Regions from separate parts of the Streptomyces sp. NPDC044984 genome, predicted to be linked through region 3. Evidence: riboswitches for the same ligand, from Rfam matches in the RefSeq annotation. Region 3 holds a riboswitch; each other region holds the start of a gene.
The links. A riboswitch is a leader RNA that binds a small molecule or an ion and turns the genes downstream of it on or off. The one in region 3 is predicted to bind cyclic di-AMP.
Positions count from the first base shown of each region.

Region 1: linked by a shared signal. The riboswitch ahead of AB0A94_RS36250 (peptidoglycan DD-metalloendopeptidase family protein) and the one ahead of AB0A94_RS00725 (transglycosylase SLT domain-containing protein) in region 3 are both predicted to bind cyclic di-AMP.
Region 2: linked by a shared signal. The riboswitch ahead of AB0A94_RS12445 (transglycosylase family protein) and the one ahead of AB0A94_RS00725 (transglycosylase SLT domain-containing protein) in region 3 are both predicted to bind cyclic di-AMP.

Region 1 is NZ_JBEZBE010000058.1:4,139-11,800, forward strand. It holds gene AB0A94_RS36230 (XRE family transcriptional regulator) at 1-36, shown strand, start outside; gene AB0A94_RS36235 (DUF6126 family protein) at 33-161, shown strand; gene AB0A94_RS36240 (tyrosine-protein phosphatase) at 182-979, opposite strand; gene AB0A94_RS36245 (alpha-galactosidase) at 1,151-3,223, shown strand; cyclic di-AMP (ydaO/yuaA leader) riboswitch at 3,538-3,699, shown strand; gene AB0A94_RS36250 (peptidoglycan DD-metalloendopeptidase family protein) at 3,704-4,645, shown strand; gene AB0A94_RS36255 (SGNH/GDSL hydrolase family protein) at 4,851-5,636, shown strand; gene AB0A94_RS36260 (MBL fold metallo-hydrolase) at 5,728-6,921, shown strand; gene AB0A94_RS36265 (alpha/beta hydrolase) at 7,204-7,662, opposite strand, start outside.
Region 2 is NZ_JBEZBE010000009.1:87,105-94,766, forward strand. It holds gene eno (phosphopyruvate hydratase) at 68-1,348, opposite strand; gene AB0A94_RS12445 (transglycosylase family protein) at 1,582-2,301, opposite strand; cyclic di-AMP (ydaO/yuaA leader) riboswitch at 2,306-2,474, opposite strand; gene AB0A94_RS12450 (transglycosylase family protein) at 2,680-3,702, opposite strand; gene AB0A94_RS12455 (cytochrome P450) at 3,900-5,162, opposite strand; gene AB0A94_RS12460 (nucleoside triphosphate pyrophosphohydrolase) at 5,373-6,365, opposite strand; gene AB0A94_RS12465 (SurA N-terminal domain-containing protein) at 6,451-7,098, opposite strand; gene AB0A94_RS12470 (protein kinase) at 7,279-7,662, opposite strand, start outside.
Region 3 is NZ_JBEZBE010000001.1:144,851-152,512, forward strand. It holds gene AB0A94_RS00705 (polysaccharide deacetylase family protein) at 1-40, opposite strand, end outside; gene AB0A94_RS00710 (glycosyltransferase) at 37-1,323, opposite strand; gene AB0A94_RS00715 (GNAT family N-acetyltransferase) at 1,340-2,425, opposite strand; gene AB0A94_RS00720 (HAD family hydrolase) at 2,633-3,505, shown strand; gene AB0A94_RS00725 (transglycosylase SLT domain-containing protein) at 3,469-3,948, opposite strand; cyclic di-AMP (ydaO/yuaA leader) riboswitch at 3,954-4,122, opposite strand; gene AB0A94_RS00730 (polyprenyl synthetase family protein) at 4,694-5,704, shown strand; gene AB0A94_RS00735 (DUF2092 domain-containing protein) at 5,947-7,167, shown strand; gene AB0A94_RS00740 (ABC transporter ATP-binding protein) at 7,217-7,662, shown strand, end outside.

The DNA.
Region 1 (7,662 bases), on a different contig from region 3:
CTGTGCCTGGGCCCGATCCACGGAGAAGCGACATGACCGGCAAAGACATGGAAGAGAAGCTCCCCCGGGCCCTGTGGGTGCGGCTGTTCATCTACGTGGCGGTGGGACACCTCTTCGCGGCCTTCATCTACTTCCTCTTCGAGATGGCTCCGAAGAAGTAGGCGCCCGCCTCGGGCCCGCCTCAGTCGAGCAGGCGCTCGCGCAGCCGTTCCCGGGTCTCGGGAGTGAGTCCGAGCGCCTGCTCCAGGTAGGGGTCCACACCGCCCCAGGTCTCCTCGACGGTCTCGAAGGCCGCCGACAGATACTCCGCGCGCGCGTCGAACAGCGGGCTGAGCAGCTCCATGACCTCGGGGGAGTAGGCCGAGGCGGAGGTGCCGCTGCGGTGCACCTTGTAGCGGCGGTGCTTGGCGTTGGACTTCAGGTAGTCGTCGACGATCGCGTCGCGTTCGACGCCCACCGCGAGCAGCGTCACCGCCACCGACAGTCCCGCGCGGTCCTTGCCCGCCGCGCAGTGCATCAGCGCGGGGACGCTGTCCTCGGCGAGCGCGCGCAGCACCCGGGAGTGCTCGGCGGTGCGCTCCTTGATGATCAGCCGGTAGGAGCTGATCATCCGGTCCGCGCCCTTGCCGTCCGCGAGGATCGAGCGCAGCTGCTCCAGATCGCCGTCGCGGACCATCTTCCAGAACTCGGCGCCGTCGGCCGGGTCGCTGAGCGGCAGGTTCACGTTGCGCACGCCCGGCAGCTCGACGTCCGGCCCCTCCAGCTTCTGGTCGGCCGCGTTGCGGAAGTCGAAGACCGTGTGCAGTCCGAGCGAGGACAGGAAGGCGGCGTCCTCGGCGGTCGCATGGGCGAGATGGCCGCTGCGGAAGAGCACTCCGTGCCGCACCCGCCGACCGTCGACGGTCGGTAGTCCGCCCACGTCGCGGAAGTTGCGTACTCCGGTCAGCTCGGGTTCGGTCGACGGGATCTGCTGCGTCACGAAGGACTCCTCCCACTCGGCGCCGCCGGCGGGGCTCGCCGACGGGCACCACTTGACGATACGACATGCCTGCCTGGGGCAATGAGTTGTCCACAGGCATTGCCCGGACACCCCCGCGACCCTGATGATGTTGGTGTCTGATCGCATCTGTTCGGGTATGTTGGAGGTTCGGTGACGCAGGTCTCCCAAGACGGTCGTACCTGGCTCCTGTCGGGGCCGGCCAGCAGCTACGCGCTCCATGTCACGGACCGCGACGAGCTGGTGCATCTGCACTGGGGCCCGAGGATCGCGCTCGCCGACGCGGAGGCCCTCGCCGCGCGCCCGCTGCCGGACGACTGGCCGTTCGAGTCCCGCCTGGACGGGCGCGAGGAGTACCCGGTCGAGGGCGGCCCCCGCTTCGTCCGGCCCGCCCTGTCCGTACGCACCGCGGACGGGCGGCGCGGCACCGAGTGGGCCTTCGACGGCCACGAGAGCGACGACGGCGAACTCCGTCTCCGCTTCCGCGACGGCGGACTGACCGTGACCCTGCACTACCGGATGCGCGACGACGTGGTCGAGCGCTGGGTGACCCTGCACAACCGGGGACCCGCGGCCGAACTCCTGCGCGCCGACTCCGCCACCTGGACCCTGCCCGAGCGCGAGCACTGGCGGCTGTCCCAGTTGCACGGCCGCTGGGCCGCCGAGTCCCGGCTGACCCGCGCCCCGCTCACCTACGGCGAGAAGGTCGTCGGCAGCCGCCGCGGCCACACCGGACACCAGCACCTGCCCTGGGTCGCGCTCGACACCGACGCGACCGAGGAGCGCGGCGAGGTCTACGGCTGCGCCCTCGGCTGGTCCGGGTCCTGGCGCATCTGCGTCGCCCAACTCCCCGACGCGCGCGTGCAGATCACCGGCGGCGCGGGGCACGACGACTCCGGCCTGCTGATGCTGGGCACGGAGGAGACGTACGTCACACCGGTCTTCGCCGGTCTGTGGAGCGACGGCGGCTTCGGCGGCGCCAGCCGTGCCTGGCACGCCTACCAGCGGACGCACGTCGTCCCGGACGCGGACCGGGACCGGCCCGTGCTGTTCAACTCGTGGGAGGCCACCGGGTTCGACATCTCGGAGGAGCAGCAGCGGGAGCTCGCGGCGCGGGCCGCCGCGATGGGCGTCGAACTGTTCGTGGTCGACGACGGCTGGTTCGGGGCACGGACGAGCGACCGGGCCGGGCTCGGCGACTGGACGCCCAACCACGGCCGCTTCCCCGGCGGCCTGAAACCCCTCGCCGACCATGTGCACGGGCTCGGGATGCGGTTCGGCATCTGGGTCGAGCCCGAGATGGTCAACCCGGACAGCGACCTCTACCGGGCGCACCCCGACTGGGTGCAGTTCCAGCCGGACCGCCGGCGCACGGAGTTCCGCAACCAGCTCGTGCTCAACCTCGCGCGCGACGACGTCCGGGAGTACCTCTGGGAGCGGCTGGACGGGCTGCTCTCCGGCACCCCCGTCGACTACGTGAAATGGGACTTCAACCGCTGCTTCAGCGACGCCGGCTGGCCGGACGACCCGTATCCGCAGCGGCTGTGGACCGACCACGTGCGAGGCCTGTACGCCCTGCTGGACCGGCTGCGGGCGGCCCATCCGGGGGTGGCCTTCGAGTCCTGCTCGGGCGGCGGCGGGCGGATCGACCTGGGGGTCCTCTCCCGTACCGACCAGGTGTGGACCTCGGACAACACCGACCCGCTCGACCGGCTCGCCATCCAGCACGGCTTCAGCCAGCTCCACCCTGCCCGGGTGATGGCCGCCTGGGTCACCGACAGCCCGAACGCGATGCTCAACGGGCGGGTCAGCTCGCTGCGCTTCCGGTTCGTCAGCGCCATGGCCGGGGTGCTCGGCGTCGGCGGCGACCTCGCGCGGTGGACCGAGGAGGAGCTCGCCGAGGCGCGGGAGTGGGTCGCGCTCTACAAGGAGATCCGGCCCGTCGTCCAGCGCGGCGACCTGTACCGGCTGCGCCCGCCGGAGGGCGGGCTGAGCGCGGTGCAGTACGTCCTCGGCGACGAGACCGTCGTCCTCGCCTGCCTCCAGGCGCAGCACCACGGGGAGCCCGTCCCGGCCCTCCGGCTGCGCGGCCTCGACCCGGAAGCCTCGTACGAATGCCGCGAAACGGGCGAAACGCACCGAGGTGCCCTCCTGCTGCACCATGGGCTGCGCATCGGTCTGCGGGGAGATCTGGACGCCGTGGTGGTGCGGTTGCGGCGTCTGTGATTCTCCCGATTCGGGTGTTCTGTCCGATTGGGCGGTTTCGCCATAACGCGCCCCGAAAGGGAGGGAGATGGGGAGGGGGTGCGTGAGCATCGTCATATCCGTGACGATGTGTTATCGCCATGCTCACGTAATTCTGGTGGATGGCAAGGGAATTCGCGCGGGAAAGGGAATCCCGGCTGACGCTCGGTGACGTCAATTCCGCCTTTGGATCACGGAAAACGGGTTCGCGGTGAACTCCGTGCTTGTCCCTTCGCGTCCGGGTCGCTTACGTTCACCACCGATCCGGACGGACGCCTAATCCTGCCGCCGCCCGGAGCCCGCACACACTGACCCGTGTACGGCAGGAGCGGGGGACCCACAGGTACGACCGCCTGTTCCGGTTCCCGGGACGGCTTGGGGTTAAGCCGCGCGACAGCGCGGCCGGGCATCTCCAGCCCGAACCCGACAGCTCACCTCGTAGGCGCCGGAGAGGAATTCGTCATGCCCGCGAAGGGTAAGCACCGCCGTACCAAGGCCCAGCGTTTCACCCGCTCCATCGCCGTCGCCGGAACCGGTGGCGCCGCACTCGCCCTGCCGTTCCTCGGCGCCACCGGCGCGCACGCCGCCACGCCGCAGACCGCCCCCGAAAAGGCCGTCCAGACCCTTTCCGCCGCCGGCCAGAAGACCGTCGCCGAGAAGGGCGACGAGGCCCGCACGTACACCGTGAAGGCCGGCGACTACCTCGCGAAGATCGCCGAGACGGAGCACGTCGACGGTGGCTGGAAGAAGCTCTACGCGGACAACCGCGAGGCCGTCGGTGACGACCCGGCGCTCATCCACCCCGGTCTGAAGCTCTCCGTCGACGGCGGGGCCGCCGCGAGCGCGCCGCAGAAGCCGTCCTCCGCCAAGGCCCCGCAGGCCCCGGAGCAGAAGGCCGAGCAGCCCGCCGAGCAGCCGGTGGAGCAGTCCGCCGAGCAGCCCTCCTCGGAGACCTCCACCCAGACCACGGGCGCCGACCAGGCCGCGAGCACCTCCGGTTACAGCTCCCCGGTGCCCGGCGCCGGGCTCGGCACCGCCTACAAGGTGGCCGGCAGCATGTGGTCCAGCGGCTACCACACCGGCGTCGACTTCGCCGTCCCGACCGGCACCTCCCTGAAGGCCGTCGGCGCGGGCACCGTCGTCTCCGCCGGCTGGGCCGGTGCGTACGGCAACCAGGTCGTCATCCAGCTCGACGACGGCCACTACGCCCAGTACGCCCACCTGTCCTCGCTCTCCGTCTCGGCCGGCCAGACCGTGACCGGCGGCCAGCAGGTCGGCCTCTCCGGCTCGACCGGCAACTCGACCGGCCCGCACCTGCACTTCGAGATCCGCACCACCCCGGACTACGGCTCGGACGTGGACCCGGTCGCCTACCTCGGCTCGAAGGGCGTCTCCATCGGCTGACCCCCGCGGCGACCTTCCTGACACGCGCGCCGAAGGCCGGACCCCGATCCCCGGGTCCGGCCTTCGGCGTATTCCGGAATTGGCCAACATTTTGAGAGTGTCTTATCTCACCGTCCGTCAACCCTTCCTTACGGTCGCGTAGGTCACATTAGAAGGTGAATCATGAGCGGTTGTGGCAGACGATTCGAAGAGTGACAGCAGAGCAGTGATCGGGTCGTACGTGGCGGTGGGGGACAGCTTCACCGAGGGCGTCGGCGACCCCGGCCCCGACGGGGCGTTCGTCGGCTGGGCCGACCGGTTCGCCGTGCTCCTCGCGGACCTCCGGCCCGAGGGCGACTTCGAGTACACCAATCTCGCCGTGCGCGGAAAGCTGCTGGACCAGATCGTGGCGCACCAGCTGCCGAGGGCGGTCGAACTCGCCCCCGACCTGGTCTCGTTCTGCGCGGGCGGCAACGACATCCTCCGCCCGGGCAGCGACCCGGACGAGGTGGCCGAGCGGTTCGAGCGGGCGATCGCCGCGCTCACGGCGGTGTCCGGAACGGTGCTGGTGACGACCGGGTTCGACACCCGCGGCGTGCCCCTGCTGAAGCATCTGCGCGGCAAGATCGCGACGTACAACGGGCACGTGCGGGCCGTCGCCGACCGCTACGGCTGCCCGGTGCTCGACCTGTGGTCCCTCAGGAGCGTCCAGGACCGCAGGGCCTGGGACGCCGACCGGCTGCACCTGTCGCCGGAGGGGCACACCCGTGTCGCGCTCCGCGCCGGGCAGGCCCTCGGCCTGGACGTCCCCGCCGATCCCGAACAGCCCTGGCCGCCCCTGCCGCCCCGCGGCACCCTCGACATCCGGCGGGACGACGTCCAGTGGGCCCGCGAGTACCTGGTGCCGTGGATCGGCCGCCGGCTGCGCGGGCAGTCGTCGGGCGACCACGTGATCGCCAAGGGAACGCTGTCGCCGGACGACATCAAGGTACGGATCGCCTCGGTGGCGTGAGAGCCGCCCGTCGGACGAGGCCGGTCCGGCACCCCGGTGCCGGACCGGCCGCACATAATGGACTGTCTGACCGACTCCACCTGGAGGTACCGTGGCCGGTTCCCGTTCCCAGAGCTCCGGGCCGCGTGCCCTGCGGCCCGTGGCCTTCGGCGCGGACCCGAGTGGCGAGCGCATGGCACGCATCCGCAGATCCCCGCACTTCAAGGACGGCGTGTTCCAGAACCCCGGGGGCGCTGCCCGGATCCGCCCGTCGGGGTCGACGCGGGACCTGGCGAAGATCTACCTCGACAAGGACTCCCGGTCCCGCCGCGCCCCGAAGGGCACCATCCCGGTGCATCCGACCACCCTGGCCGACATCTCCCGTCCGCCGGCCACCGGGCTGCGCCTGACCTGGATGGGCCACTCCGGCGTGCTCGCGGAGATCGACGGGCACCGGGTCCTGTTCGACCCCGTGTGGGGTGAGCGCTGCTCACCGTTCCCCTTCGCCGGACCCCGGCGGCTGCACCCCGTGCCGCTGCCGCTGGCCGCGCTCGGCCCGGTCGACGTCGTCGTGATCTCCCACGACCACTACGACCACCTGGACCTGCCCACGATCAAGGCGCTGGCCGGCACGGACACCCTGTTCGCCGTGCCCCTCGGCGTCGGCGCGCACCTGGAGCGCTGGGGTGTGTCCGCCGGGCGGCTGCGCGAGCTGGACTGGCACGAGACGACGAAGGTCGGCGGACTCACCCTCACCGCCACCCCGGCCCGCCACTTCTGCGGCCGGGGCCTGCGCAACACCCAGCACACCCTGTGGGCCTCCTGGGCGGTCGCGGGCGAGGAGCACCGGATCTACCACAGCGGCGACACCGGCTACTTCGAGGGCTTCAAGGACATCGGCGCCGGCCACGGCCCGTTCGACGCCACGATGATCCAGGTCGGCGCGTACTCGGACTTCTGGCCCGACATCCACATGACGCCCGAGGAAGGCGTCCGGGCCCATCTCGACCTGCAGGGCGGCGACGCGGCCGGCGTGCTGCTGCCCATCCACTGGGGCACCTTCAACCTGGCGCCGCACGCGTGGGCGGAGCCGGGGGAGTGGATGAAGGACGTGGCCGAGGAGGCCGGGCAGGCGGTGGCGTTCCCGCGGCCGGGTGAGCCGTTCGAGCCGGCGGGGGAGCTGCCGGTGGAGGCGTGGTGGCGGGCGGTCTCCGGTCCGATCGCCAGTCCGTGGCGCCGTCCCCGGATCACTGAGGGGGCGGCCGAGACGAGCAAGGGCGATCTCGACCTCGCCGGTGAGCGGTGACGTCGGTCGGGGACGAGCTGAGGGAGATGTTCCGGATGCTGGAGCGTCTTCCGGCTGAGGGGCTGGATCGTTCGCCGGGAGCCTTGGACGGGGCGCCCCGGGGGGAGCGTGAAGTCGCTGCGCAGTGATCCAGACCGCTGCCGTCGCCAGAGGGCCGGTCTCGGGTTGTCGTCCGCACACGCATTGTGCGGCGCTGAGCCCGCAGGGGGCCGCCCGGGCGGCAGGGTCCGGACGGCCCTGCCCGGACCCTGCCGCCCGGGCAGCCCGATGCCCTTCGTCAGGTCAGCCGCTGACGGTGTCGAGCACCACCCGGGTGACCTGCTCGGGGTCGTCGGACATCGGTGAGTGCCCGCAGCCCTTGAGCGAGACGTGCCGGGCGCCCGGAAGCAGCCGTGCCGCCCTGAGTGCCTGATGGGGTGGGGTCATCAGGTCCCGGGTGCCCCAGCCGACCGTGACCGGGACCGGAACCTCCGGGGTGAAGGCCCGCAACCGGTAGGCGCGCACAGCGCGCTGCGTCGGCTCGAAGCCGGGAGAGCGGGCCAGGTTGCGCAGCGCGCCGGCGGCCGCCGCCTCCGGAATCCGCCAGGGCCGGGCGGCGAGCTGCCAGAAGGCCACGGTGCGCCCGATCGGGTGTCCGGCGATCCAGTGAGGGCGTTCGGCGCAGGCTCGTGCCATCGCGTGGGCGACGCGGAGCGATCCGAGGGCGTAGGCGGCCTCGGGGCGGGTCCACAGCCCGATGGG
Region 2 (7,662 bases), on a different contig from region 3:
CGTCCCCGCACACGGTACGGGACCGGGTACGGGGACGTACGTACGACGCCGCCTACAGGAGCGGCGCTCAGCCCTTGAAGCGGGGGAACGCGCTGCGGCCGGCGTACACCGCGGCGTCGTCGAGGATCTCCTCGATGCGCAGCAGCTGGTTGTACTTGGCGACGCGCTCGGAGCGGGCCGGGGCGCCGGTCTTGATCTGGCCGCAGTTGGTGGCGACGGCCAGGTCGGCGATGGTGACGTCCTCGGTCTCGCCGGAGCGGTGGGACATCATGCACTTGAAGCCGTTGCGCTGGGCCAGCTCGACGGCGTCCAGGGTCTCGGTCAGCGAGCCGATCTGGTTGACCTTGACCAGCAGGGCGTTGGCGGCACCCTCCTCGATGCCGCGGGCGAGGCGCTCGGGGTTGGTGACGAACAGGTCGTCGCCGACGAGCTGGACCTTGTCACCGAGCTTGGCGGTGATGGTCTTCCAGCCCTCCCAGTCGTCCTCGAACAGCGGGTCCTCGATGGAGACGAGCGGGTACGCGTCGACGAGCTCGGCGTAGTACTCGGTCATCTCGGCGGCGGAGCGCTCCTTGCCCTCGAAGGTGTAGGAGCCGTCCTTGTAGAACTCGGACGCGGCGACGTCGAGCGCGAGGGCGATCTGCTCGCCGGGGGTGTAGCCGGCCTCCTTGATCGCCTCGAGGATGAGGTCGAGGGCCTCGCGGTTGGAGCCGAGGTTCGGGGCGAAGCCGCCCTCGTCGCCGAGGCCGGTGGCCAGGCCCTTGCTCTTCAGGACCTTCTTCAGGGTGTGGTAGACCTCGGCGCCCCAGCGCAGGGCCTCGGAGAAGGACTCCGCGCCGATCGGGGCGATCATGAACTCCTGGATGTCCACGTTGGAGTCGGCGTGCGAGCCGCCGTTCAGGATGTTCATCATCGGCACCGGCAGCAGGTGCGCGTTGGGGCCGCCCAGGTAGCGGAAGAGCGGGAGGTCGCTGGCCTCGGAGGCGGCGTGGGCGACGGCGAGCGAGACGCCGAGGATGGCGTTGGCGCCGAGCGAGCCCTTGTTGTCGGTGGCGTCCAGGTCGAACATCGCCTGGTCGATCAGGCGCTGCTCGGTGGCGTCGTAGCCGACGAGCTCCGGGCCGATCTGCTCGATGACGGCCAGGACGGCCTTCTCGACACCCTTGCCCAGGTAACGGTTGGCATCGCCGTCACGGAGTTCGATGGCCTCAAAGGCGCCGGTGGAGGCGCCGGACGGGACGGCGGCACGACCCGTGCTGCCGTCGTCGAGGCCGACCTCGACCTCGACCGTGGGGTTGCCTCGGGAGTCCAGGATTTCCCGGGCTACGACGACGTCGATGGACGGCACGAGCATCTCCTTCTTGGATGTGACGCGGGTGGGCAGGACCCCGGAGGGTCTTGCGAGTCCGAGCCTAACCGGCCCCGGGCGATCGGGCCGCCGGTCGCCCGCCCCATGGACAGAACCGAGAGTAAATTGTTTCCGAACGGAACAAAGCCGTTTCCGGAAACCCGGTCACAAAAACCCCGCCCCGGCGCGTACGGGGGAAGACGCACCGGGGCGGGGAGCCGTGGGGCAGCCGCTTACTTCAGGTGCAGCTGCTGGCCCGGGTAGATGAGGTCGGCGTCGTCGACGATGTCGTCGTTCAGCTCGAACAGCTCGGCCCAACCGCCCTCGACGTCGCGCTCGGCGGCGATGGAGCTGAGGGTGTCGCCCTTGACGACCTTGTACTCGCCGTCACCCTTCTCGACCTTCTCGCCGGTCGGGGTGGTGACGGTCTTCTCGGCCTTCCGCTCGGCCTGCTTCTCGGCGGCCGGACGCTCGGCGGAGCGGGAGGCCTTCTGCTCGGTCTCACGGGTCTCGGTGGAACCGGTGTCCTGGCTCTGCGAGGAGCCGGCCGAGGAACCGTTCGAGGAGGAGCCGGTGTAGGCGGCGTTGGACAGGCCCGTGCCGCAGACCGGCCAGGCGCCCTTGCCCTGGCCCGCGAGGACCTTCTCGGCGATCTCGATCTGCTGGGCCTTGCTGGCCTGGTCGGCGGTGGAGGCGTACTGCGTGCCGCCGTACGCGGCCCAGGTGGAGGCGGAGAACTGCAGACCGCCGTAGTAACCGTTGCCGGTGTTGATGGACCAGTTGCCGCCGGACTCGCACTGGGCGACGGCGTCCCACTCGGAGGCGGTGGCGGCGGAGGCGCTGCCGGCCGCCATCAGCGGGGCGGCGACGGCGGCGGAGGCGACACCGGCGACGGCGATCGCGCGGGTGGCCTTGGACGGACGACGGTGCTTGCCCTTGCCAGAAAACAGCATGGTTGGATCCCCTCACCGACGCCTGCGAGGTGAGCTGTCGGGTTCGGGCCGGTTGAGTTGCCCGGCCACGCCCCTCACGGGACGCGGCTTCACCCCAAGCCCGATCCGGTGTCAACCACCGGAAGGGGCACTTACCTTGGGTCCCCCGCTCCTGCCTGCGGCGCATGACGCGACGACTGTTCCCGTGCTGCCACTGGCAGGATTCGGCGTGGCGGCAGCCGGGGCCCGCGGTGGCGAGCGGTCACGACCGTAGGCACGCGATCCGCGGAATTTCAAAGACGATCAGGGCTTCTGAGACCTATCTCTCACAGCCTTTAAACCGGACATTTACCGCGAACCATGACGCCAACTGCCGCCGGGCCTACGCTCCTTCGGGCGTCACTTTTCGCCCGGTTCGACCCCGACCTCGAGCTCCTGGCCCGGCAGGATGAGGTCCGGGTCGGCGCCGACGACCTGCTCGTTCTCGGCGTAGAGCGACCGCCAACCGCCGCCCAGTTCAAGGGAGTCGGCGATGGACGAGAGGCTGTCGCCGGTGCGCACGGTGTACGAACCGTCGGCGGCATCGCGCGAGGCGTCGGTGCCGCGCGAGGCATGCCGGCCGGACGATTCCGGCGTACGGCCCTCCGCCTCAGCCTCCTCGGCACTGACACCGCGGTGGCGGCCGGTGCCGGTGCCTTCGGTGTCGGTGACCTCGGAAGAACCGGTGGTCTGCCCGGACTTGTCCGACTCGTCACCCTTGGGGGTGGCCGAGGCGGAGGGGGAGGTGCCGGATCCGTCGCCGGAGCCGGTGTCCGAATCCGTGCCCGAGCCGCTCGACTTGTCGGACTTGGCCGATTCACCGGCAGCACCCTCGCCGCCCTCCTCCCCCTCGGCATCGACCGACGGGTCGGACGTGGCCGACGGGGAGGACGAAGCGGACGGATCGCCGGAGTCCGACGATCCGGACGAGTCCGAAGAGCCGGAGGCACCGGAGGAGTCCGAGGTCGAGTCCTCCGCCACACCCGTGTCGATGTCGGCCGGCGCCGAGTCCTCGCCGAGGCCCGCCGTCAGTCCGCAGGTGCGCCATGCGCCGACCCCCTGGTCGGCGAGGATTCTCTCGGCCACGGCTATCTGCTGGCCTCGGCTGGCCTGGTCGGGGCTGGTCGCGTAGTCCAGGCCGCCGTAGTTCTCCCAGTCGTCCTGGGTCAACTGCAGGCCGCCGTAGTAGCCGTTGCCGGTGTTCTGGCTCCACGAACCGCCGCTCTCGCATTCGGCGACCCGGTCCCAGGTCGCACCGTCGGCCGCGCTGGCGCTACCGGCCCCGAGGAGCGGGATCGCGATGGCGGAGCCGGTCACTCCGGCCGCGACGAGGAGAGCCGGAGCCTGGCGGGGACGACGGTGCCGACCGTTTCCGGAGAGCATGCGGAAACCTTTCGCAAGACAGCAATGACCGGCGCGGCGAGTGGAACTCATGTGCCGCACTTGATGGGTGAACGTATCCGCAGACGATCACTTGTCACAAGTTCATGCCGCGCAGATCACGTGAAGATCACAGAGTTGAGAGCGTGTCATGTTTGCGCTGGCCCGCTCAGGGGCACAGCGGACGGCGGCCCGGTCCGTCACGTGCGCGGAGGAGTGAACTCCACCGGGAGCGTGCGCAGTCCACGCATGATGAGCCCGCCCCGCCAGCGGAGCTCGGCCGGTTCCACCGCGAGCCGCAGGTCCGGCAGACGCGTCAGCAGGGTGGCGAGCGCGGTCCGGCCCTCCAGACGGGCCAGCGGGGCGCCCAGGCAGTAGTGGATGCCGTGGCCGTACCCCAGATGCTGGTTGTCGCGCCGGCCGAGGTCGAGCACGTCCGGGTCGGCGAACCGCTCCGGGTCCCGGTCCGCGGCGGCGAGCACGACGAGGACGGGGTCGCCGGCCGCGATGCGCTGTCCGCCGATGGTGACCGGCTCGGTGGCGAACCGCCAGGTGGCGAGCTCCACGGGGCCGTCGTACCGCAGGAGCTCCTCGACACCGGTCTCCAGCAGCCCGTGCTCCCCGGCGGCGAGGGCCCGCTGCAGGCGGTCGCGCTGGTCGGGGTGGGTGAGCAGGGCGTAGGTGCCGTTGCCGATCAGGTTGACGGTGGTCTCGAAACCGGCGAACAGCAGGATGAACGCCATGGCGGCGGCCTCGTTCTCGGTGAGGTGCTCACCGTGGTCGGAGGCGCGGATGAGGCCGGAGATGAGGTCCTCGCCGGGGGCGGGTTCGGCGGGGAGCGCCTCGCGCTTGCGGTGGATCAGCTCGGCGAGGTAGCCGCGCATCTTCTTCACGGACCGGGCGACCCCGCCGCGCGGCCCCCCGCCGTGGCGGATCATCATGCCCGCCCAGTCCCGGAAGTCGTCCTGGTCCTCGCGCGGGACGCCGAGCAGGTCGCAGATGGCGTAGATGGGGAGGGGGAAGGCGAACTCGTGGATGAGGTCGGCGGAGCCGTTGTCCGCGAACCGGTCGATGAGCCCGTCGGTGAGTTCCTGCACGCGGGGCGCGAACTCGGCGACCCGGCGCGGGGTGAACGCCTTGCTGACCAGCCGGCGCAGCCGGGTGTGGTCCGGCGGGTCGATGTTCAGCAGATGCGTCATCAGCTCCGCCTGGCGCTCCCCGGGGATACCGGTCTTGCCCTTGGCGTGCGCGGGCTCGTCGTGGTGCGCGGGGTTCTTGGACAGCCGGTTGTCGGCGAGGATCTGCTTGGCATCGGCGTACCGGGTGACCAGCCACGCCTCCACCCCGCTGGGCAGCCGCGTCCTGCGCACGGGTTCGTGCTCACGCAGCCAGGCGTAGGCGGGGTAGGGATCGGCGGCGAACTCCCAGCTGAACAACTCGGGAGGGGTGGGCTGGTCATGCATGCGGCGACCCTAACGGGCGGGGCGGCAGGGCAGCGCGGGAGAGCCCGGGTGACGGGCGCGTTGTGGTCGTCCGCGCCCCTCAAGGGGCGCGGGGCTGTGTCGACATGCGGCTCCGCCGCGTGGGCGCGAAGGGGGTCCGGGGCGGAGCCCTCGGGACGGGACGGGGCGGCAGGGGCGAAGGAACTCCTGCCCCGCACCCACACCCGGCGCTCAGCCCCCGCCCTGCCCCTCCGCCGCCCGTATCGCGTCCCGGTAGACGCGCGCAGCGGCCCGCAACGCCGCCTCCGGATCGACCCCCGCTGCCTCCGCCCGCACCGCCAGCGCCAGCAGTTCGTAGCCGACCCCCTCCCCCGCCGGCAACGGCACGTCCAGCCCCGCCGTCCGCACCCGCGACCCCAGCTTCGCCGCCAGCGCCAGCCCGGGCTGTCCGAGCGGCACCCCCTCCGTCACCGAGCTGCGCCGCTTCTCCTCCGCCTTGGTCCGCAGCCAGTGCGCCTTGACGTCCTCCGGGGTGTCCGCCGTCGCCTCACCGAAGACGTGCGGGTGCCGGTGGATCAGCTTGGCCACGATGCCCCCCGCCACGTCGTCGACGGAGAACGGCTCCTCCGGGTGCTCCTCGGCGATCCGCGCGTGGAAGACGACCTGGAGGAGCACGTCCCCCAGCTCCTCGCGCAGCTCGTCCCGGTCGCCCTCCTCGATGGCCTCGACGAGCTCGTACGCCTCCTCGATGCCGTACTTCGCCAGGCCCTTGTGGGTCTGCCGGGACGACCACGGGCACTCCGCGCGGATGCGGTCCATCACCTGCACGAGGTCGAGCAGCCGGGCGCCCGGCAGGTCGTAGGAGGCGGGCAGCAGCTCCAGCTCGGGCATCCGCACCCTGCCGGTCCCGGCCAGCCGGGCCAGCCCGTCGGTCAGCGCGGGCTCGCCCTCACCCGTCGCCACGACCACCACCGTCCGCCCGCCGGCGCAGGCGTCGACGATCTCCTCGGCGGTCGGTGAGGCCTCCTCGACCGGTATCCCCGCCTCCCGCAGATACGGCAGCTGCGGGTGGGCGCCGTCCGCGCACAGCACCCGGTCGGCCGCGTGCAGGGCCTGCCAGGCCGGCCAGGACAGCAGGCCGGGCGCCACGCGGTGGCTGGTGGTGAGCAGGACGACACGGCCGGGGGCGGCCTCGGAGCTCGGTGCGGGACTGATTGCGTTCACGCTCCGAAACTAGCCCACCCTGCCGACAGTCCCCGAGTTGTCCACAGGCGGGCTGTCCACAGGCCGGTTGTCCACAGGCAGCCGGTCAGAGCGTCTGCGGCGCCCCGGCCGCCGTGACGTCCCGTACCCACGGCGTCTTCGCGTCGACACGGCTGCTCTTCTCGACGTCCCAGCTGCCGTAGCGCGGGTTGAGGTCGACGTCGAGTTCCTCGCTCGCCTCCGACAGCGCCTGCCAGAACTCGGGGCGGCCGGGGTCGGTGCCGAGCCGCTGGGCGAGCTTCTGGGCCTGCACCTGGAGGCGGAGGTTGGCGTCGAGACGCTGCGGCGGGACGCCGTACTGCTGCAGCCAGGCCGCCTCCAGCGCCTCGGCGCCGCCGGCCTGCTGCTCCAGACCGGACCGCATCCGCTGGACCTCGCGGTCCGTGACCGTCACGCCGGCGTCCCGCGCGGCGCGCTCCAGCACCCGGTCCAGGACCATGCCGTGCAGGGTGTCGCGGGTGAGGCTGCCGGTCCGGGCGATGGCCTGCTGGTACTGGGCGTCGTCCGGTACGGCCGCCCGCTGGGCCGCGCGGACCTCGCCGACCCGGTTCTCCAGCTGCGACACGGTGATCCGCTCGCCGCCGACGACGGCTGCCGCACCGGGGTGCGCGTCGTTCCCGCAGGCGGTGAGCAGGGGCGCCGCTGCGGCGATCGCGGCGGTGAGGAGGAACGCGGTGCGACGGCGGCGGTGCAAGGAGACCTCCTGAGGAGAGCTTGTGCGGCGGTGCACAAAGTCTTGCGGTGATCGATGGTAGGCATCGGCCAAGCTCTGGCCAACCCATTCGACCAACGATTCACGGCGACTTCCGGCACCGGCGGCTGCGCCGTCCGGCCCCACGGCCCCTGAACGGCCTTCGCCCCCGCCGTCCCGCTATCAGCGCACCTGTCCCAGCCACTGCAGCGTCCGCCGGATGTCGGCGGCCAGCGGGTGCCCCGGCCCCTGCACGCGTTCCACGTCGTGCAGCAGCCGGACCAGCGTGTCGTGCGCGGCGGGCCGGTCGCCCAGGGCCAGCAGCAGATGGCCGATGCGGCGGCGGACGTCATGGGCGAGCTGCGGGTCGCCGGCCGCCACGTACTGGTTCTCGTAGTACGCCAGCAGCGCCCGGTACTCGGCGAGCGCCGCCGCGGGTTCGCCGAGCTGCTCCAGGCACTGCGCGGCCTCGTAGCGGTAGCGCAGGGACTGCGGGTCGGCCTGGCCGGCCTCGGCGGCGCGTTCGTCGGCGAGGCGGCGCAGTTCGGGCAGCGCGCGCCGGTACTG
Region 3 (7,662 bases):
TGACGGCGTGGTAGAGGAAGACGGGTATGGCCGCGGTCATCCCCTCCCCCTCCCCGGTGCCCGCCGCGCCCGCAGATATCCGAGCGGCCCGTACAGCATTCCCCTGCGCTGCAGCCGCGACAGCCGGCGCGGCCAGGGGTGGGTGCGGGTGTCGTGCGCGCCCGGAGCGCCGCCGCCGTCCGTGTCGCGCACCTCGGTCAGCGCGCGGGCGTGCGCGAGGCCGCGCGGCAGCCGGGCGAGGAACGCCGGCAGCAGCGCGGGCCGGTTGACCAGGATCGCGGTGAGGTAGGCGGTGAGGCCGGCGCCGTAGCCGTACGCCTGGGTCTCCAGGTCGGCCCAGGTCTCCCGGTGGTGGTGCCACACCAGCGCCTGCGGCGTGTAGTGGAGCCGGTGCCCCTGGGCGAGGACGCGGACGAACCCGTACAGGTCGTCGCCGCCCCGGGCGGGCGTCCCGGCGCCGGTGGCCGGGTCGAAGCCGCCGACGGCACGCAGCACGTCCGTGCGGAAGGCCATGTTCGCGCCGGAGCCGAAGCGGCCCGCGGTGAAGGGGAACAGCGGCTCGTCGCGGGGCGGGTCCTGGGGGTCGTACGTCGTCGGCGTGAAGCCCTTCGCGAAGCCGCCGTGGCCCTCCAGCAGGACCTGGGCCGGGGTGCGCAGCCGGGCGGGCAGGATCAGGCCGGTGGCGCAGCCGAGCCGGGGGTCGGCGGCGAAGGGCGCGGTGAGTTCGGTGAGCCAGCGGGGGTCGGCGACCACGTCGTCGTCGGTGAACGCGATCACCTCGCCCCGCGCCACCGCCAGCCCCCTGTTGTGCGCGACGGCGAGTCCGGGGACCGGCTCGCACACGTACCGCACCCGCTCGCCGTACTTGCGTTCCACCAGCTCACGGGTCTCGCCGGTCACGGGCGCGTTGTCGACGACGACGACCTCGAACCGCGGGTGCTCCTGCGCGAGCAGCGAGTCCAGCGCCCGGGCGAGCTGCCCGGCCCGCTCCCGGGTGGCCACGACGACCGAGGCGTACGGCGGCTCCCCGCCGCCCCCCACCGCCACGGTCCCCGGCGCCACGGCCTCCACCACCACCCCGGTGGCCGCCTCCGTCAGCACCGCCCGCGGGTCCGCGCCCTCCGGTACCCGTGCCAGCAGTGTCCCCACCGGGCGGCCTGCCCGTCTGACCAGCAGGAACACCTCTCCGTGGGTCACCGGCGGGCTGCCCGGGCCGGGTCTCAGCACGGCCTCGGCGCCGTCCAGGTCCAGTTCGGCGACCTGCACCGCGCCGATGGCCAGGAAGCGCCGGATCTCCTCCTGCGTACGCGCTCTTCGGAACACCTGTCCTCCCCCCTCCTCACGACCGGCGCAGCCGTGCCGCGCCCTTCAGGGTCCGCGCCGCCAGCGCCGCCAGACGCGGACGGGCGCGGACGAAACCGTGCGCGCGCCGCGCGGGTTCGCGGCTCAGCCAGTGCAGCGCGGCGCCCGCGCCCGGACGGGTCGCCGCCCCCTCGTAGACGGCGAGTTCGCCGGTCTTCAGCGAGTCCTTGTACTCGGCCGGACCGCGCCCCAGGTCGAGCATCCCGATGCCCTCGGCCGCCGCCGCCTCGGCCATCCGCAGATGCAGCACGAGACCGGGCGAGTACTTCGCGAACTCCGGGTCGTACGCCGGGAACCAGCAGGCCAGGACGGACGCCGACCGCAGCCCGAAGTGCGCGGCGACGGGGCGGTCCCCGACGTACAGGACCGACAGGGTGCCCGTGCACTGGGCGGCCCGGGTCCCGGCGAGCCGGTCCACGAGCCGGGCGATCCACTCCCGCGCGAACCGGTCGCGCCGCCCGGTCCTGCGGTACTGCGCCGACTTCCACCCCATCAGCGCGCGCAGCACGGCCGGGTCGCGCTCGTCGAAGACGAACCGCACGGCTCCGGCCCGGCGGCCCAGCCTGCGCTCCTTGGCCAGCGTGGTCTTCAGGAACTTCGGCGACCGGGCGCGCAGCACCGACTCGTACGCCTCGTAGCCCTTCTCCACGTCGATGACGTACGTGGCGTGCTCCTCGGCCGCGTACGGCACGAACAGCTCCTGGCCGGCCTCCAGGTTGTCGAAGGCGAAGCTCGACACCGAGCAGGCCCGCAGCAGTTCACCCGTCTCCGGGGCGGCACCGGGGGCCAGGACCGCGCCCTGGCAGTCCGACACCCCGAGCGCGATCGCCCGGCCCTGCCCCAGCACCCCCCGCTCGTACGGCAGGAAGCCCGCGGGCTGCCCGCCCGCGTACAGCACGGCGATCCGGGCCCGCGGCCGCACCCGGGCCGCGGCGATGCTGAACTCCGGTTCCATGAACGGGTTGCGCGGTGCGTCCGTCGCGGCGCGCAGTTCCCGCCAGCGCTCCCGTTCCCCCTCGCCGAGCTCCTCGGGCCTCAGCACGCGCACGCGTCCACTGCTCACCTGACCCCCCGATCAAGTCCCCCCTGGACTCCTGGAAGGTACCGCCCGGGACCGGGCGGACGGTAGATAGCGGACCATGTTCTTGCCAAACGGGGAAAGAGTCCTGAACCGGTCCTTACCCGGCGTCGAGAGAAGGGGAACCGCACCGAAAGCGAACGCAAACGGGCGCGGTGAATCGGACCGTCGGCTTGTCCGTATTCTCTGATCATGGCCGCACCCACCGATTGTTCGCTCATCGCCACCGACCTGGACGGGACGCTGCTGCGCGGCGACGACACCCTCTCCGACCGGTCCCTCGCCGCGCTCGCGCGTGCGGAGCGGGCCGGCGCGCGGCACCTCGTGGTGACGGGGCGCCCGGCCCCCAGAGTGCGGCCGCTCCTGGACGACCTCGGCTGCACGGGGCTCGCGGTGTGCGGGCAGGGCGCGCAGGTGTACGACGCCGGCGCGGACCGGCTGCTGTGGTCCGTGACGCTGGACCGGGAACTGGCGGAGACCGCGCTCGGCAAGATCGAGGCCGAGGTGGGGGAGGTGTACGCCGCGGTCGACCAGGACGGGGTCGACGGGCTGACGCTGATCGAGCCCGGCTATCTGATGCCGCACCCGACCCTGCCCGCGGTGCGGATCGAGCGGCGCGGGGAGCTGTGGGACCGGCCGATCAGCAAGGTGCTGCTGCGCCACCCGGACCTGTCCGACGACGCGTTGGCGGCGGCGGCCCGGTCGGTGGTCGGTTCACTGGCCACGGTCACCATGTCGGGGCCGGGCACCGTGGAGCTCCAGCCGTGCGGGGTGACCAAGGCCACGGGACTGGCGCTGGCCGCCGAGCACCTGGGGCTGAGCCCGGCGCGGACGGTCGCCTTCGGCGACATGCCGAACGACATCCCCATGTTCGACTGGGCGGCCCACGGCGTCGCCATGGCCAACGCGCATCCCGAACTGAAGGCGGTGGCGGACGAGGTCACCACGTCGAACGAGGACGACGGCGTGGCCGTCGTCCTCGAGCGACTGTTCGGCGGGGCGAGGACGCTCGCCCGTCAGCGGGTGGCTCAGTACGCGCCGAAGACGTTGTCGATGGAGCCGTAGCGGTCGGCGGCGTAGTTGCAGGCCGCCGTGATGTTCGCGACCGGGTCGTACGGGTCGAAGGCGGTGCCGGGCACGTGGTAGGCCGCGAAGGTCGGGTCGATGACCTGCAGCAGGCCCTTCGAGGGGGTGCCCTTGGCGGCGTTGGAGTCCCAGTTGTTGATGGCGTACGGGTTGCCGGAGGACTCGCGCATGATGTTGCGGTGGATGGCGTCGTAGCTGCCGGGGATGCCGTGCTGCGCCATGATGTCCAGCGACTCGCGGATCCAGCCGTCGAGGTTGTCCGGGTACGCCGTCGCGGGGGCGGCAGCGGTCGTCGTCGGCTCGGTGGTGGCCGCGGCGGCGCCGGTGGCGCCGAACAGCGGCAGGGCGACCACGGCGACGCCGGTGCCGGCGACGGCGAGGGAGCGGACGAGGCGGCGGCGGTGCTGACCGAAAGCAGGCATGTCTGGGTTCCTCTCCTACGCCTGCGAGGTGAGCTGTCGGGTTCGGGCGGGAGAGTGCCCGGCCGTGCCCCTGCGGGCATGGCTTCACCCCTAGCCGTTCCGGCGCGTGTCCGGTCCGGCGGCTTACCTGGGTCCCCCGCTCCTGCCGTTCTGAGTGATCGTCGTGGGTTGATGCGGGCGGCGGCAGGATTAGGCGTCCACCCGGCAGGCCCGGAACGTATGCGAGAGCACATGTCGGGAACAAGTGCGGATCTCACACAAGGCGCCGTTTGATCTTGCAATGGGTGTTTTGGGATGCTTGATCCTTTGCGAGTGCCAAGGGTCAACTCGGTGCCCTGGAAAGGGAGAAGGCGGGTGGCGGCCGGTGGTGGGGGTGCCGGGTCGCGCGTGACCCACTTCACTGGGGGTCGCCGGTGAGCGCATTTTTCGCCAAGGGGAATTCGCTCAGCATTTGCGGCAAATCGGACGCCGGGACGGGCAGGATGGTCCGCGTGATGGGTCGCGGCCCGGGAGGCGGGCCGGGGGCCGGGTCGAGGAGTGGATCGCCGCCTCCGGGAAAGTCGGAGAATGTCCGTTGTTATCGAATGGTCAAAAGCACTCCGCTCCTGCTCCCGTACCGCCCTGCCCGTAACCCCGGGCGCTGACGGTGATCGAAACGTGACCGGATACGCTGACTTGAGTGAAGGCAGCGACCTATCGACATTCCGTGTAATCGCCAGTGGACACCAGCAGACAGGAGACCCTCGTGACCGTCGTCGGGCCGTTCGGGCTGAGCGTGCGGGACCAGGCTCTGGAAGCCGATGTCCAGGCCGGAATGGCGGCTGTCGAGGAAGGGCTGCTCGAGGCCACCAAGAGTGAGGTCCCCTTCATCACGGGAGCCGCCCAGCACCTGGTGCGGGCCGGCGGCAAGAGGTTCCGTCCGCTGCTGGTGATGCTCGCCGCCCAGTTCGGCGACCCCTACGCGCCCGGTGTCGTGCCCTCGGCCGTGGTGGTGGAGCTCACCCACCTGGCCACGCTGTACCACGACGACGTGATGGACGAGGCCGAGGTGCGGCGCGGCGTCGACAGCGCGAACGCCCGCTGGGGCAACTCCGTCGCGGTCCTCACCGGGGACTTCCTCTTCGCGCGGGCCTCGCACATCCTGGCCGACCTCGGTCCTGAGGCCGTGCGGGTGCAGGCCGAGGCGTTCGAGCGGCTGGTCACCGGGCAGATCCTGGAGACCGCGGGACCGCAGGACGGCCGCGACCCGGTCGACCACTACCTCGACGTGCTCGGCGGCAAGACCGGCTCGCTGGTCGCCGTCGCCTGCCGGTTCGGCGCGATGATGTCCGGGGCCGAGGAGGCGGTCGTGGACGTGCTGACCCAGTACGGCGAGCGGCTCGGCGTCGCCTTCCAGCTCGCCGACGACGTCCTGGACATCGCCTCCGACTCCCACGAGTCCGGCAAGACCCCCGGCACCGACCTGCGTGAGGGCATCGCCACCCTGCCCGTGCTGCGGCTGCGCGAACGGGCGGCCCGGCTGGGTCTCGCCGACGACGTCGCCCTGTGCGAACTGCTCGACTCCGACCTCACCGACGACGCCCGGCACGCCGAGGCGCTGCGGCTGCTGCGCGTCCACCCCGCGCTGGAGCAGGCCCGCCGGGACACCGTGCGCTACGCCGAGGAGGCGCGCGCGGCGCTGGTCCCGCTGCGGGAGTGCGAGGCGAAGGCGGCGCTCGTGCAGCTGTGCGACGCGGTGGTGCACCGCGCGGGCTGAGCCGGCCCGGACTCCTCCGCGACCCCTACGGGGCGGGGGAGGAAACCGCCCTCCGTGTCATACCCCAGCAGTACGTGGAGTTGCGTCCGGGGTCTGACGAATCCGCCTGCCGGATTTGGTCAGATGGACCACGACGGACAACACCACTTCTCACCGGTTCGGGTGAGAATGGCGGCTCAGGGTGAGACTGGTGCGAGGACACGAGACGAAAAGCCGCCGCCGACCACGGAGGTAGGGCACACATGGCACCGTACGAATCCGACGACACGACGACCGCGGGGGAGGCCGGCGAGCCGCGCACGCGACGGCGCAGGGCCGCGCGGTACGTCGTCCCGGTCACGGTGATGGGAGTGGCGGCCGCGACCATCGGGCTCGTCCCCGCGATCGCCGACTCCGGCGACCCCGATCTGCCGGAGATCACCGCAGCGCAGCTGATAGAGAAGATCGCGAAGTCGGACGTCGAGCGGCTGTCCGGCACCGTGAAGATCACCACGGACCTCGGTCTGCCGGACCTCGGCGGACTGGAGAGCAGCCTCACGTCGGGCGCCGCGGGGCGGGGCGAGGACGGCGGCTCCTCGGCCGACCCGTCCGCCAAGCTCACCGAACTGGCGTCCGGCACGCACACCCTGCGCGTCGCGGTCGACGGCCCGGACCGGCAGAAGGTGTCGCTCCTGGAGAACGCCGCAGAGTACAGCCTGATCCACGACGGCGAGGACGTCTGGGGCTACGACAGCGCGTCCAACGAGGTCTACCACGGCACCGTCGACGCCTCCGGCGAGGAGCGTGAGCAGCGGCCTCCGGCCACCCCGAAGGACTTCGCCGAGGAGGCGCTGAAGTCGGTCGACGACACCACGTCCGTGACCGTCGACGGCACCGCCCAGGTGGCCGGCCGGGACGCGTACCGGCTGGTCGTCAAGCCCAGGCAGTCCGGCTCCACGGTCGGCGCGATCAGCATCGCGGTCGACCACAGGACCGGTATGCCGCTGAAGTTCACGCTCACCCCGGCGAGCGGCGGCGCGGCCGTCGTGGACGTCGGCTTCACCGAGGTGAGCTTCGACAAGCCGGCCGCGTCGACGTTCGAGTTCACCCCGCCCAAGGGCGCCGAGGTGACCGAGGACGGCGAACTCGACCACGGCCGGGAGCACTCCGGGAAGCCGGAGCGGGCCCCCAAGTCGGAGGAGGACCTGGCCGAGGGACTCGACGGGCTGAAGATGCTCGGCGAGGGCTGGAACTCCGTCGCCGTCTTCGACACCGGCGGCCAGGGCGGCCTGCCCACCGGCGAGGCCGGCGGTGACCTCGGCGGCTTCCTCGGCTCGCTCGGCGACCAGGTCAAGGGCGACTTCGGCACCGGCACGGTGTTCAGCACCCGCCTGGTGAACGCCCTGATCACCGAGGACGGCAAGGTCTACGTGGGCACCGTCACCAAGGACGCGCTCGTGAAGGCGGCCGACGCGGGGAAGTAAGGCCCCAGGGCCTTACGACGCGACGACGTGACAGGGAACGGGGGAGCCGATGGGCGAGGCGTCCGCCACGAAGCCGGAAGGTGACGGCGCGGATGCGGGTGACGGCGTCATCGCCACCCGCGCGCTCACCAAGCGCTACCGCGGCGGACAGCTCGCCGTCGACGGTCTGCACCTGACCGTCCCGGCGGGCAGCGTCTTCGGCTTCCTCGGCCCCAACGGCTCCGGCAAGACCACCACCATCCGCATGCTGATGGGCCTGATCGAACCGACCTCCGGCACGGCGCACGTCCTGGGGCGCCCCATGCCGCGCTCCGCGCGCGCCGTGCTGCCCCACGTCGGCGCCCTCATCGAGGGCCCGGCCCTGTACGGCTTCCTCTCCGGCCGGGACAACCTCCTGCGCTACGACGCCGCCGACCCGACCGCGGACCCGCGCACCCGGCGCGCCCGCGTCGCCGCCGCCCTGGACCGGGTGGGCCTCACGGCCGCGGCCGGCAA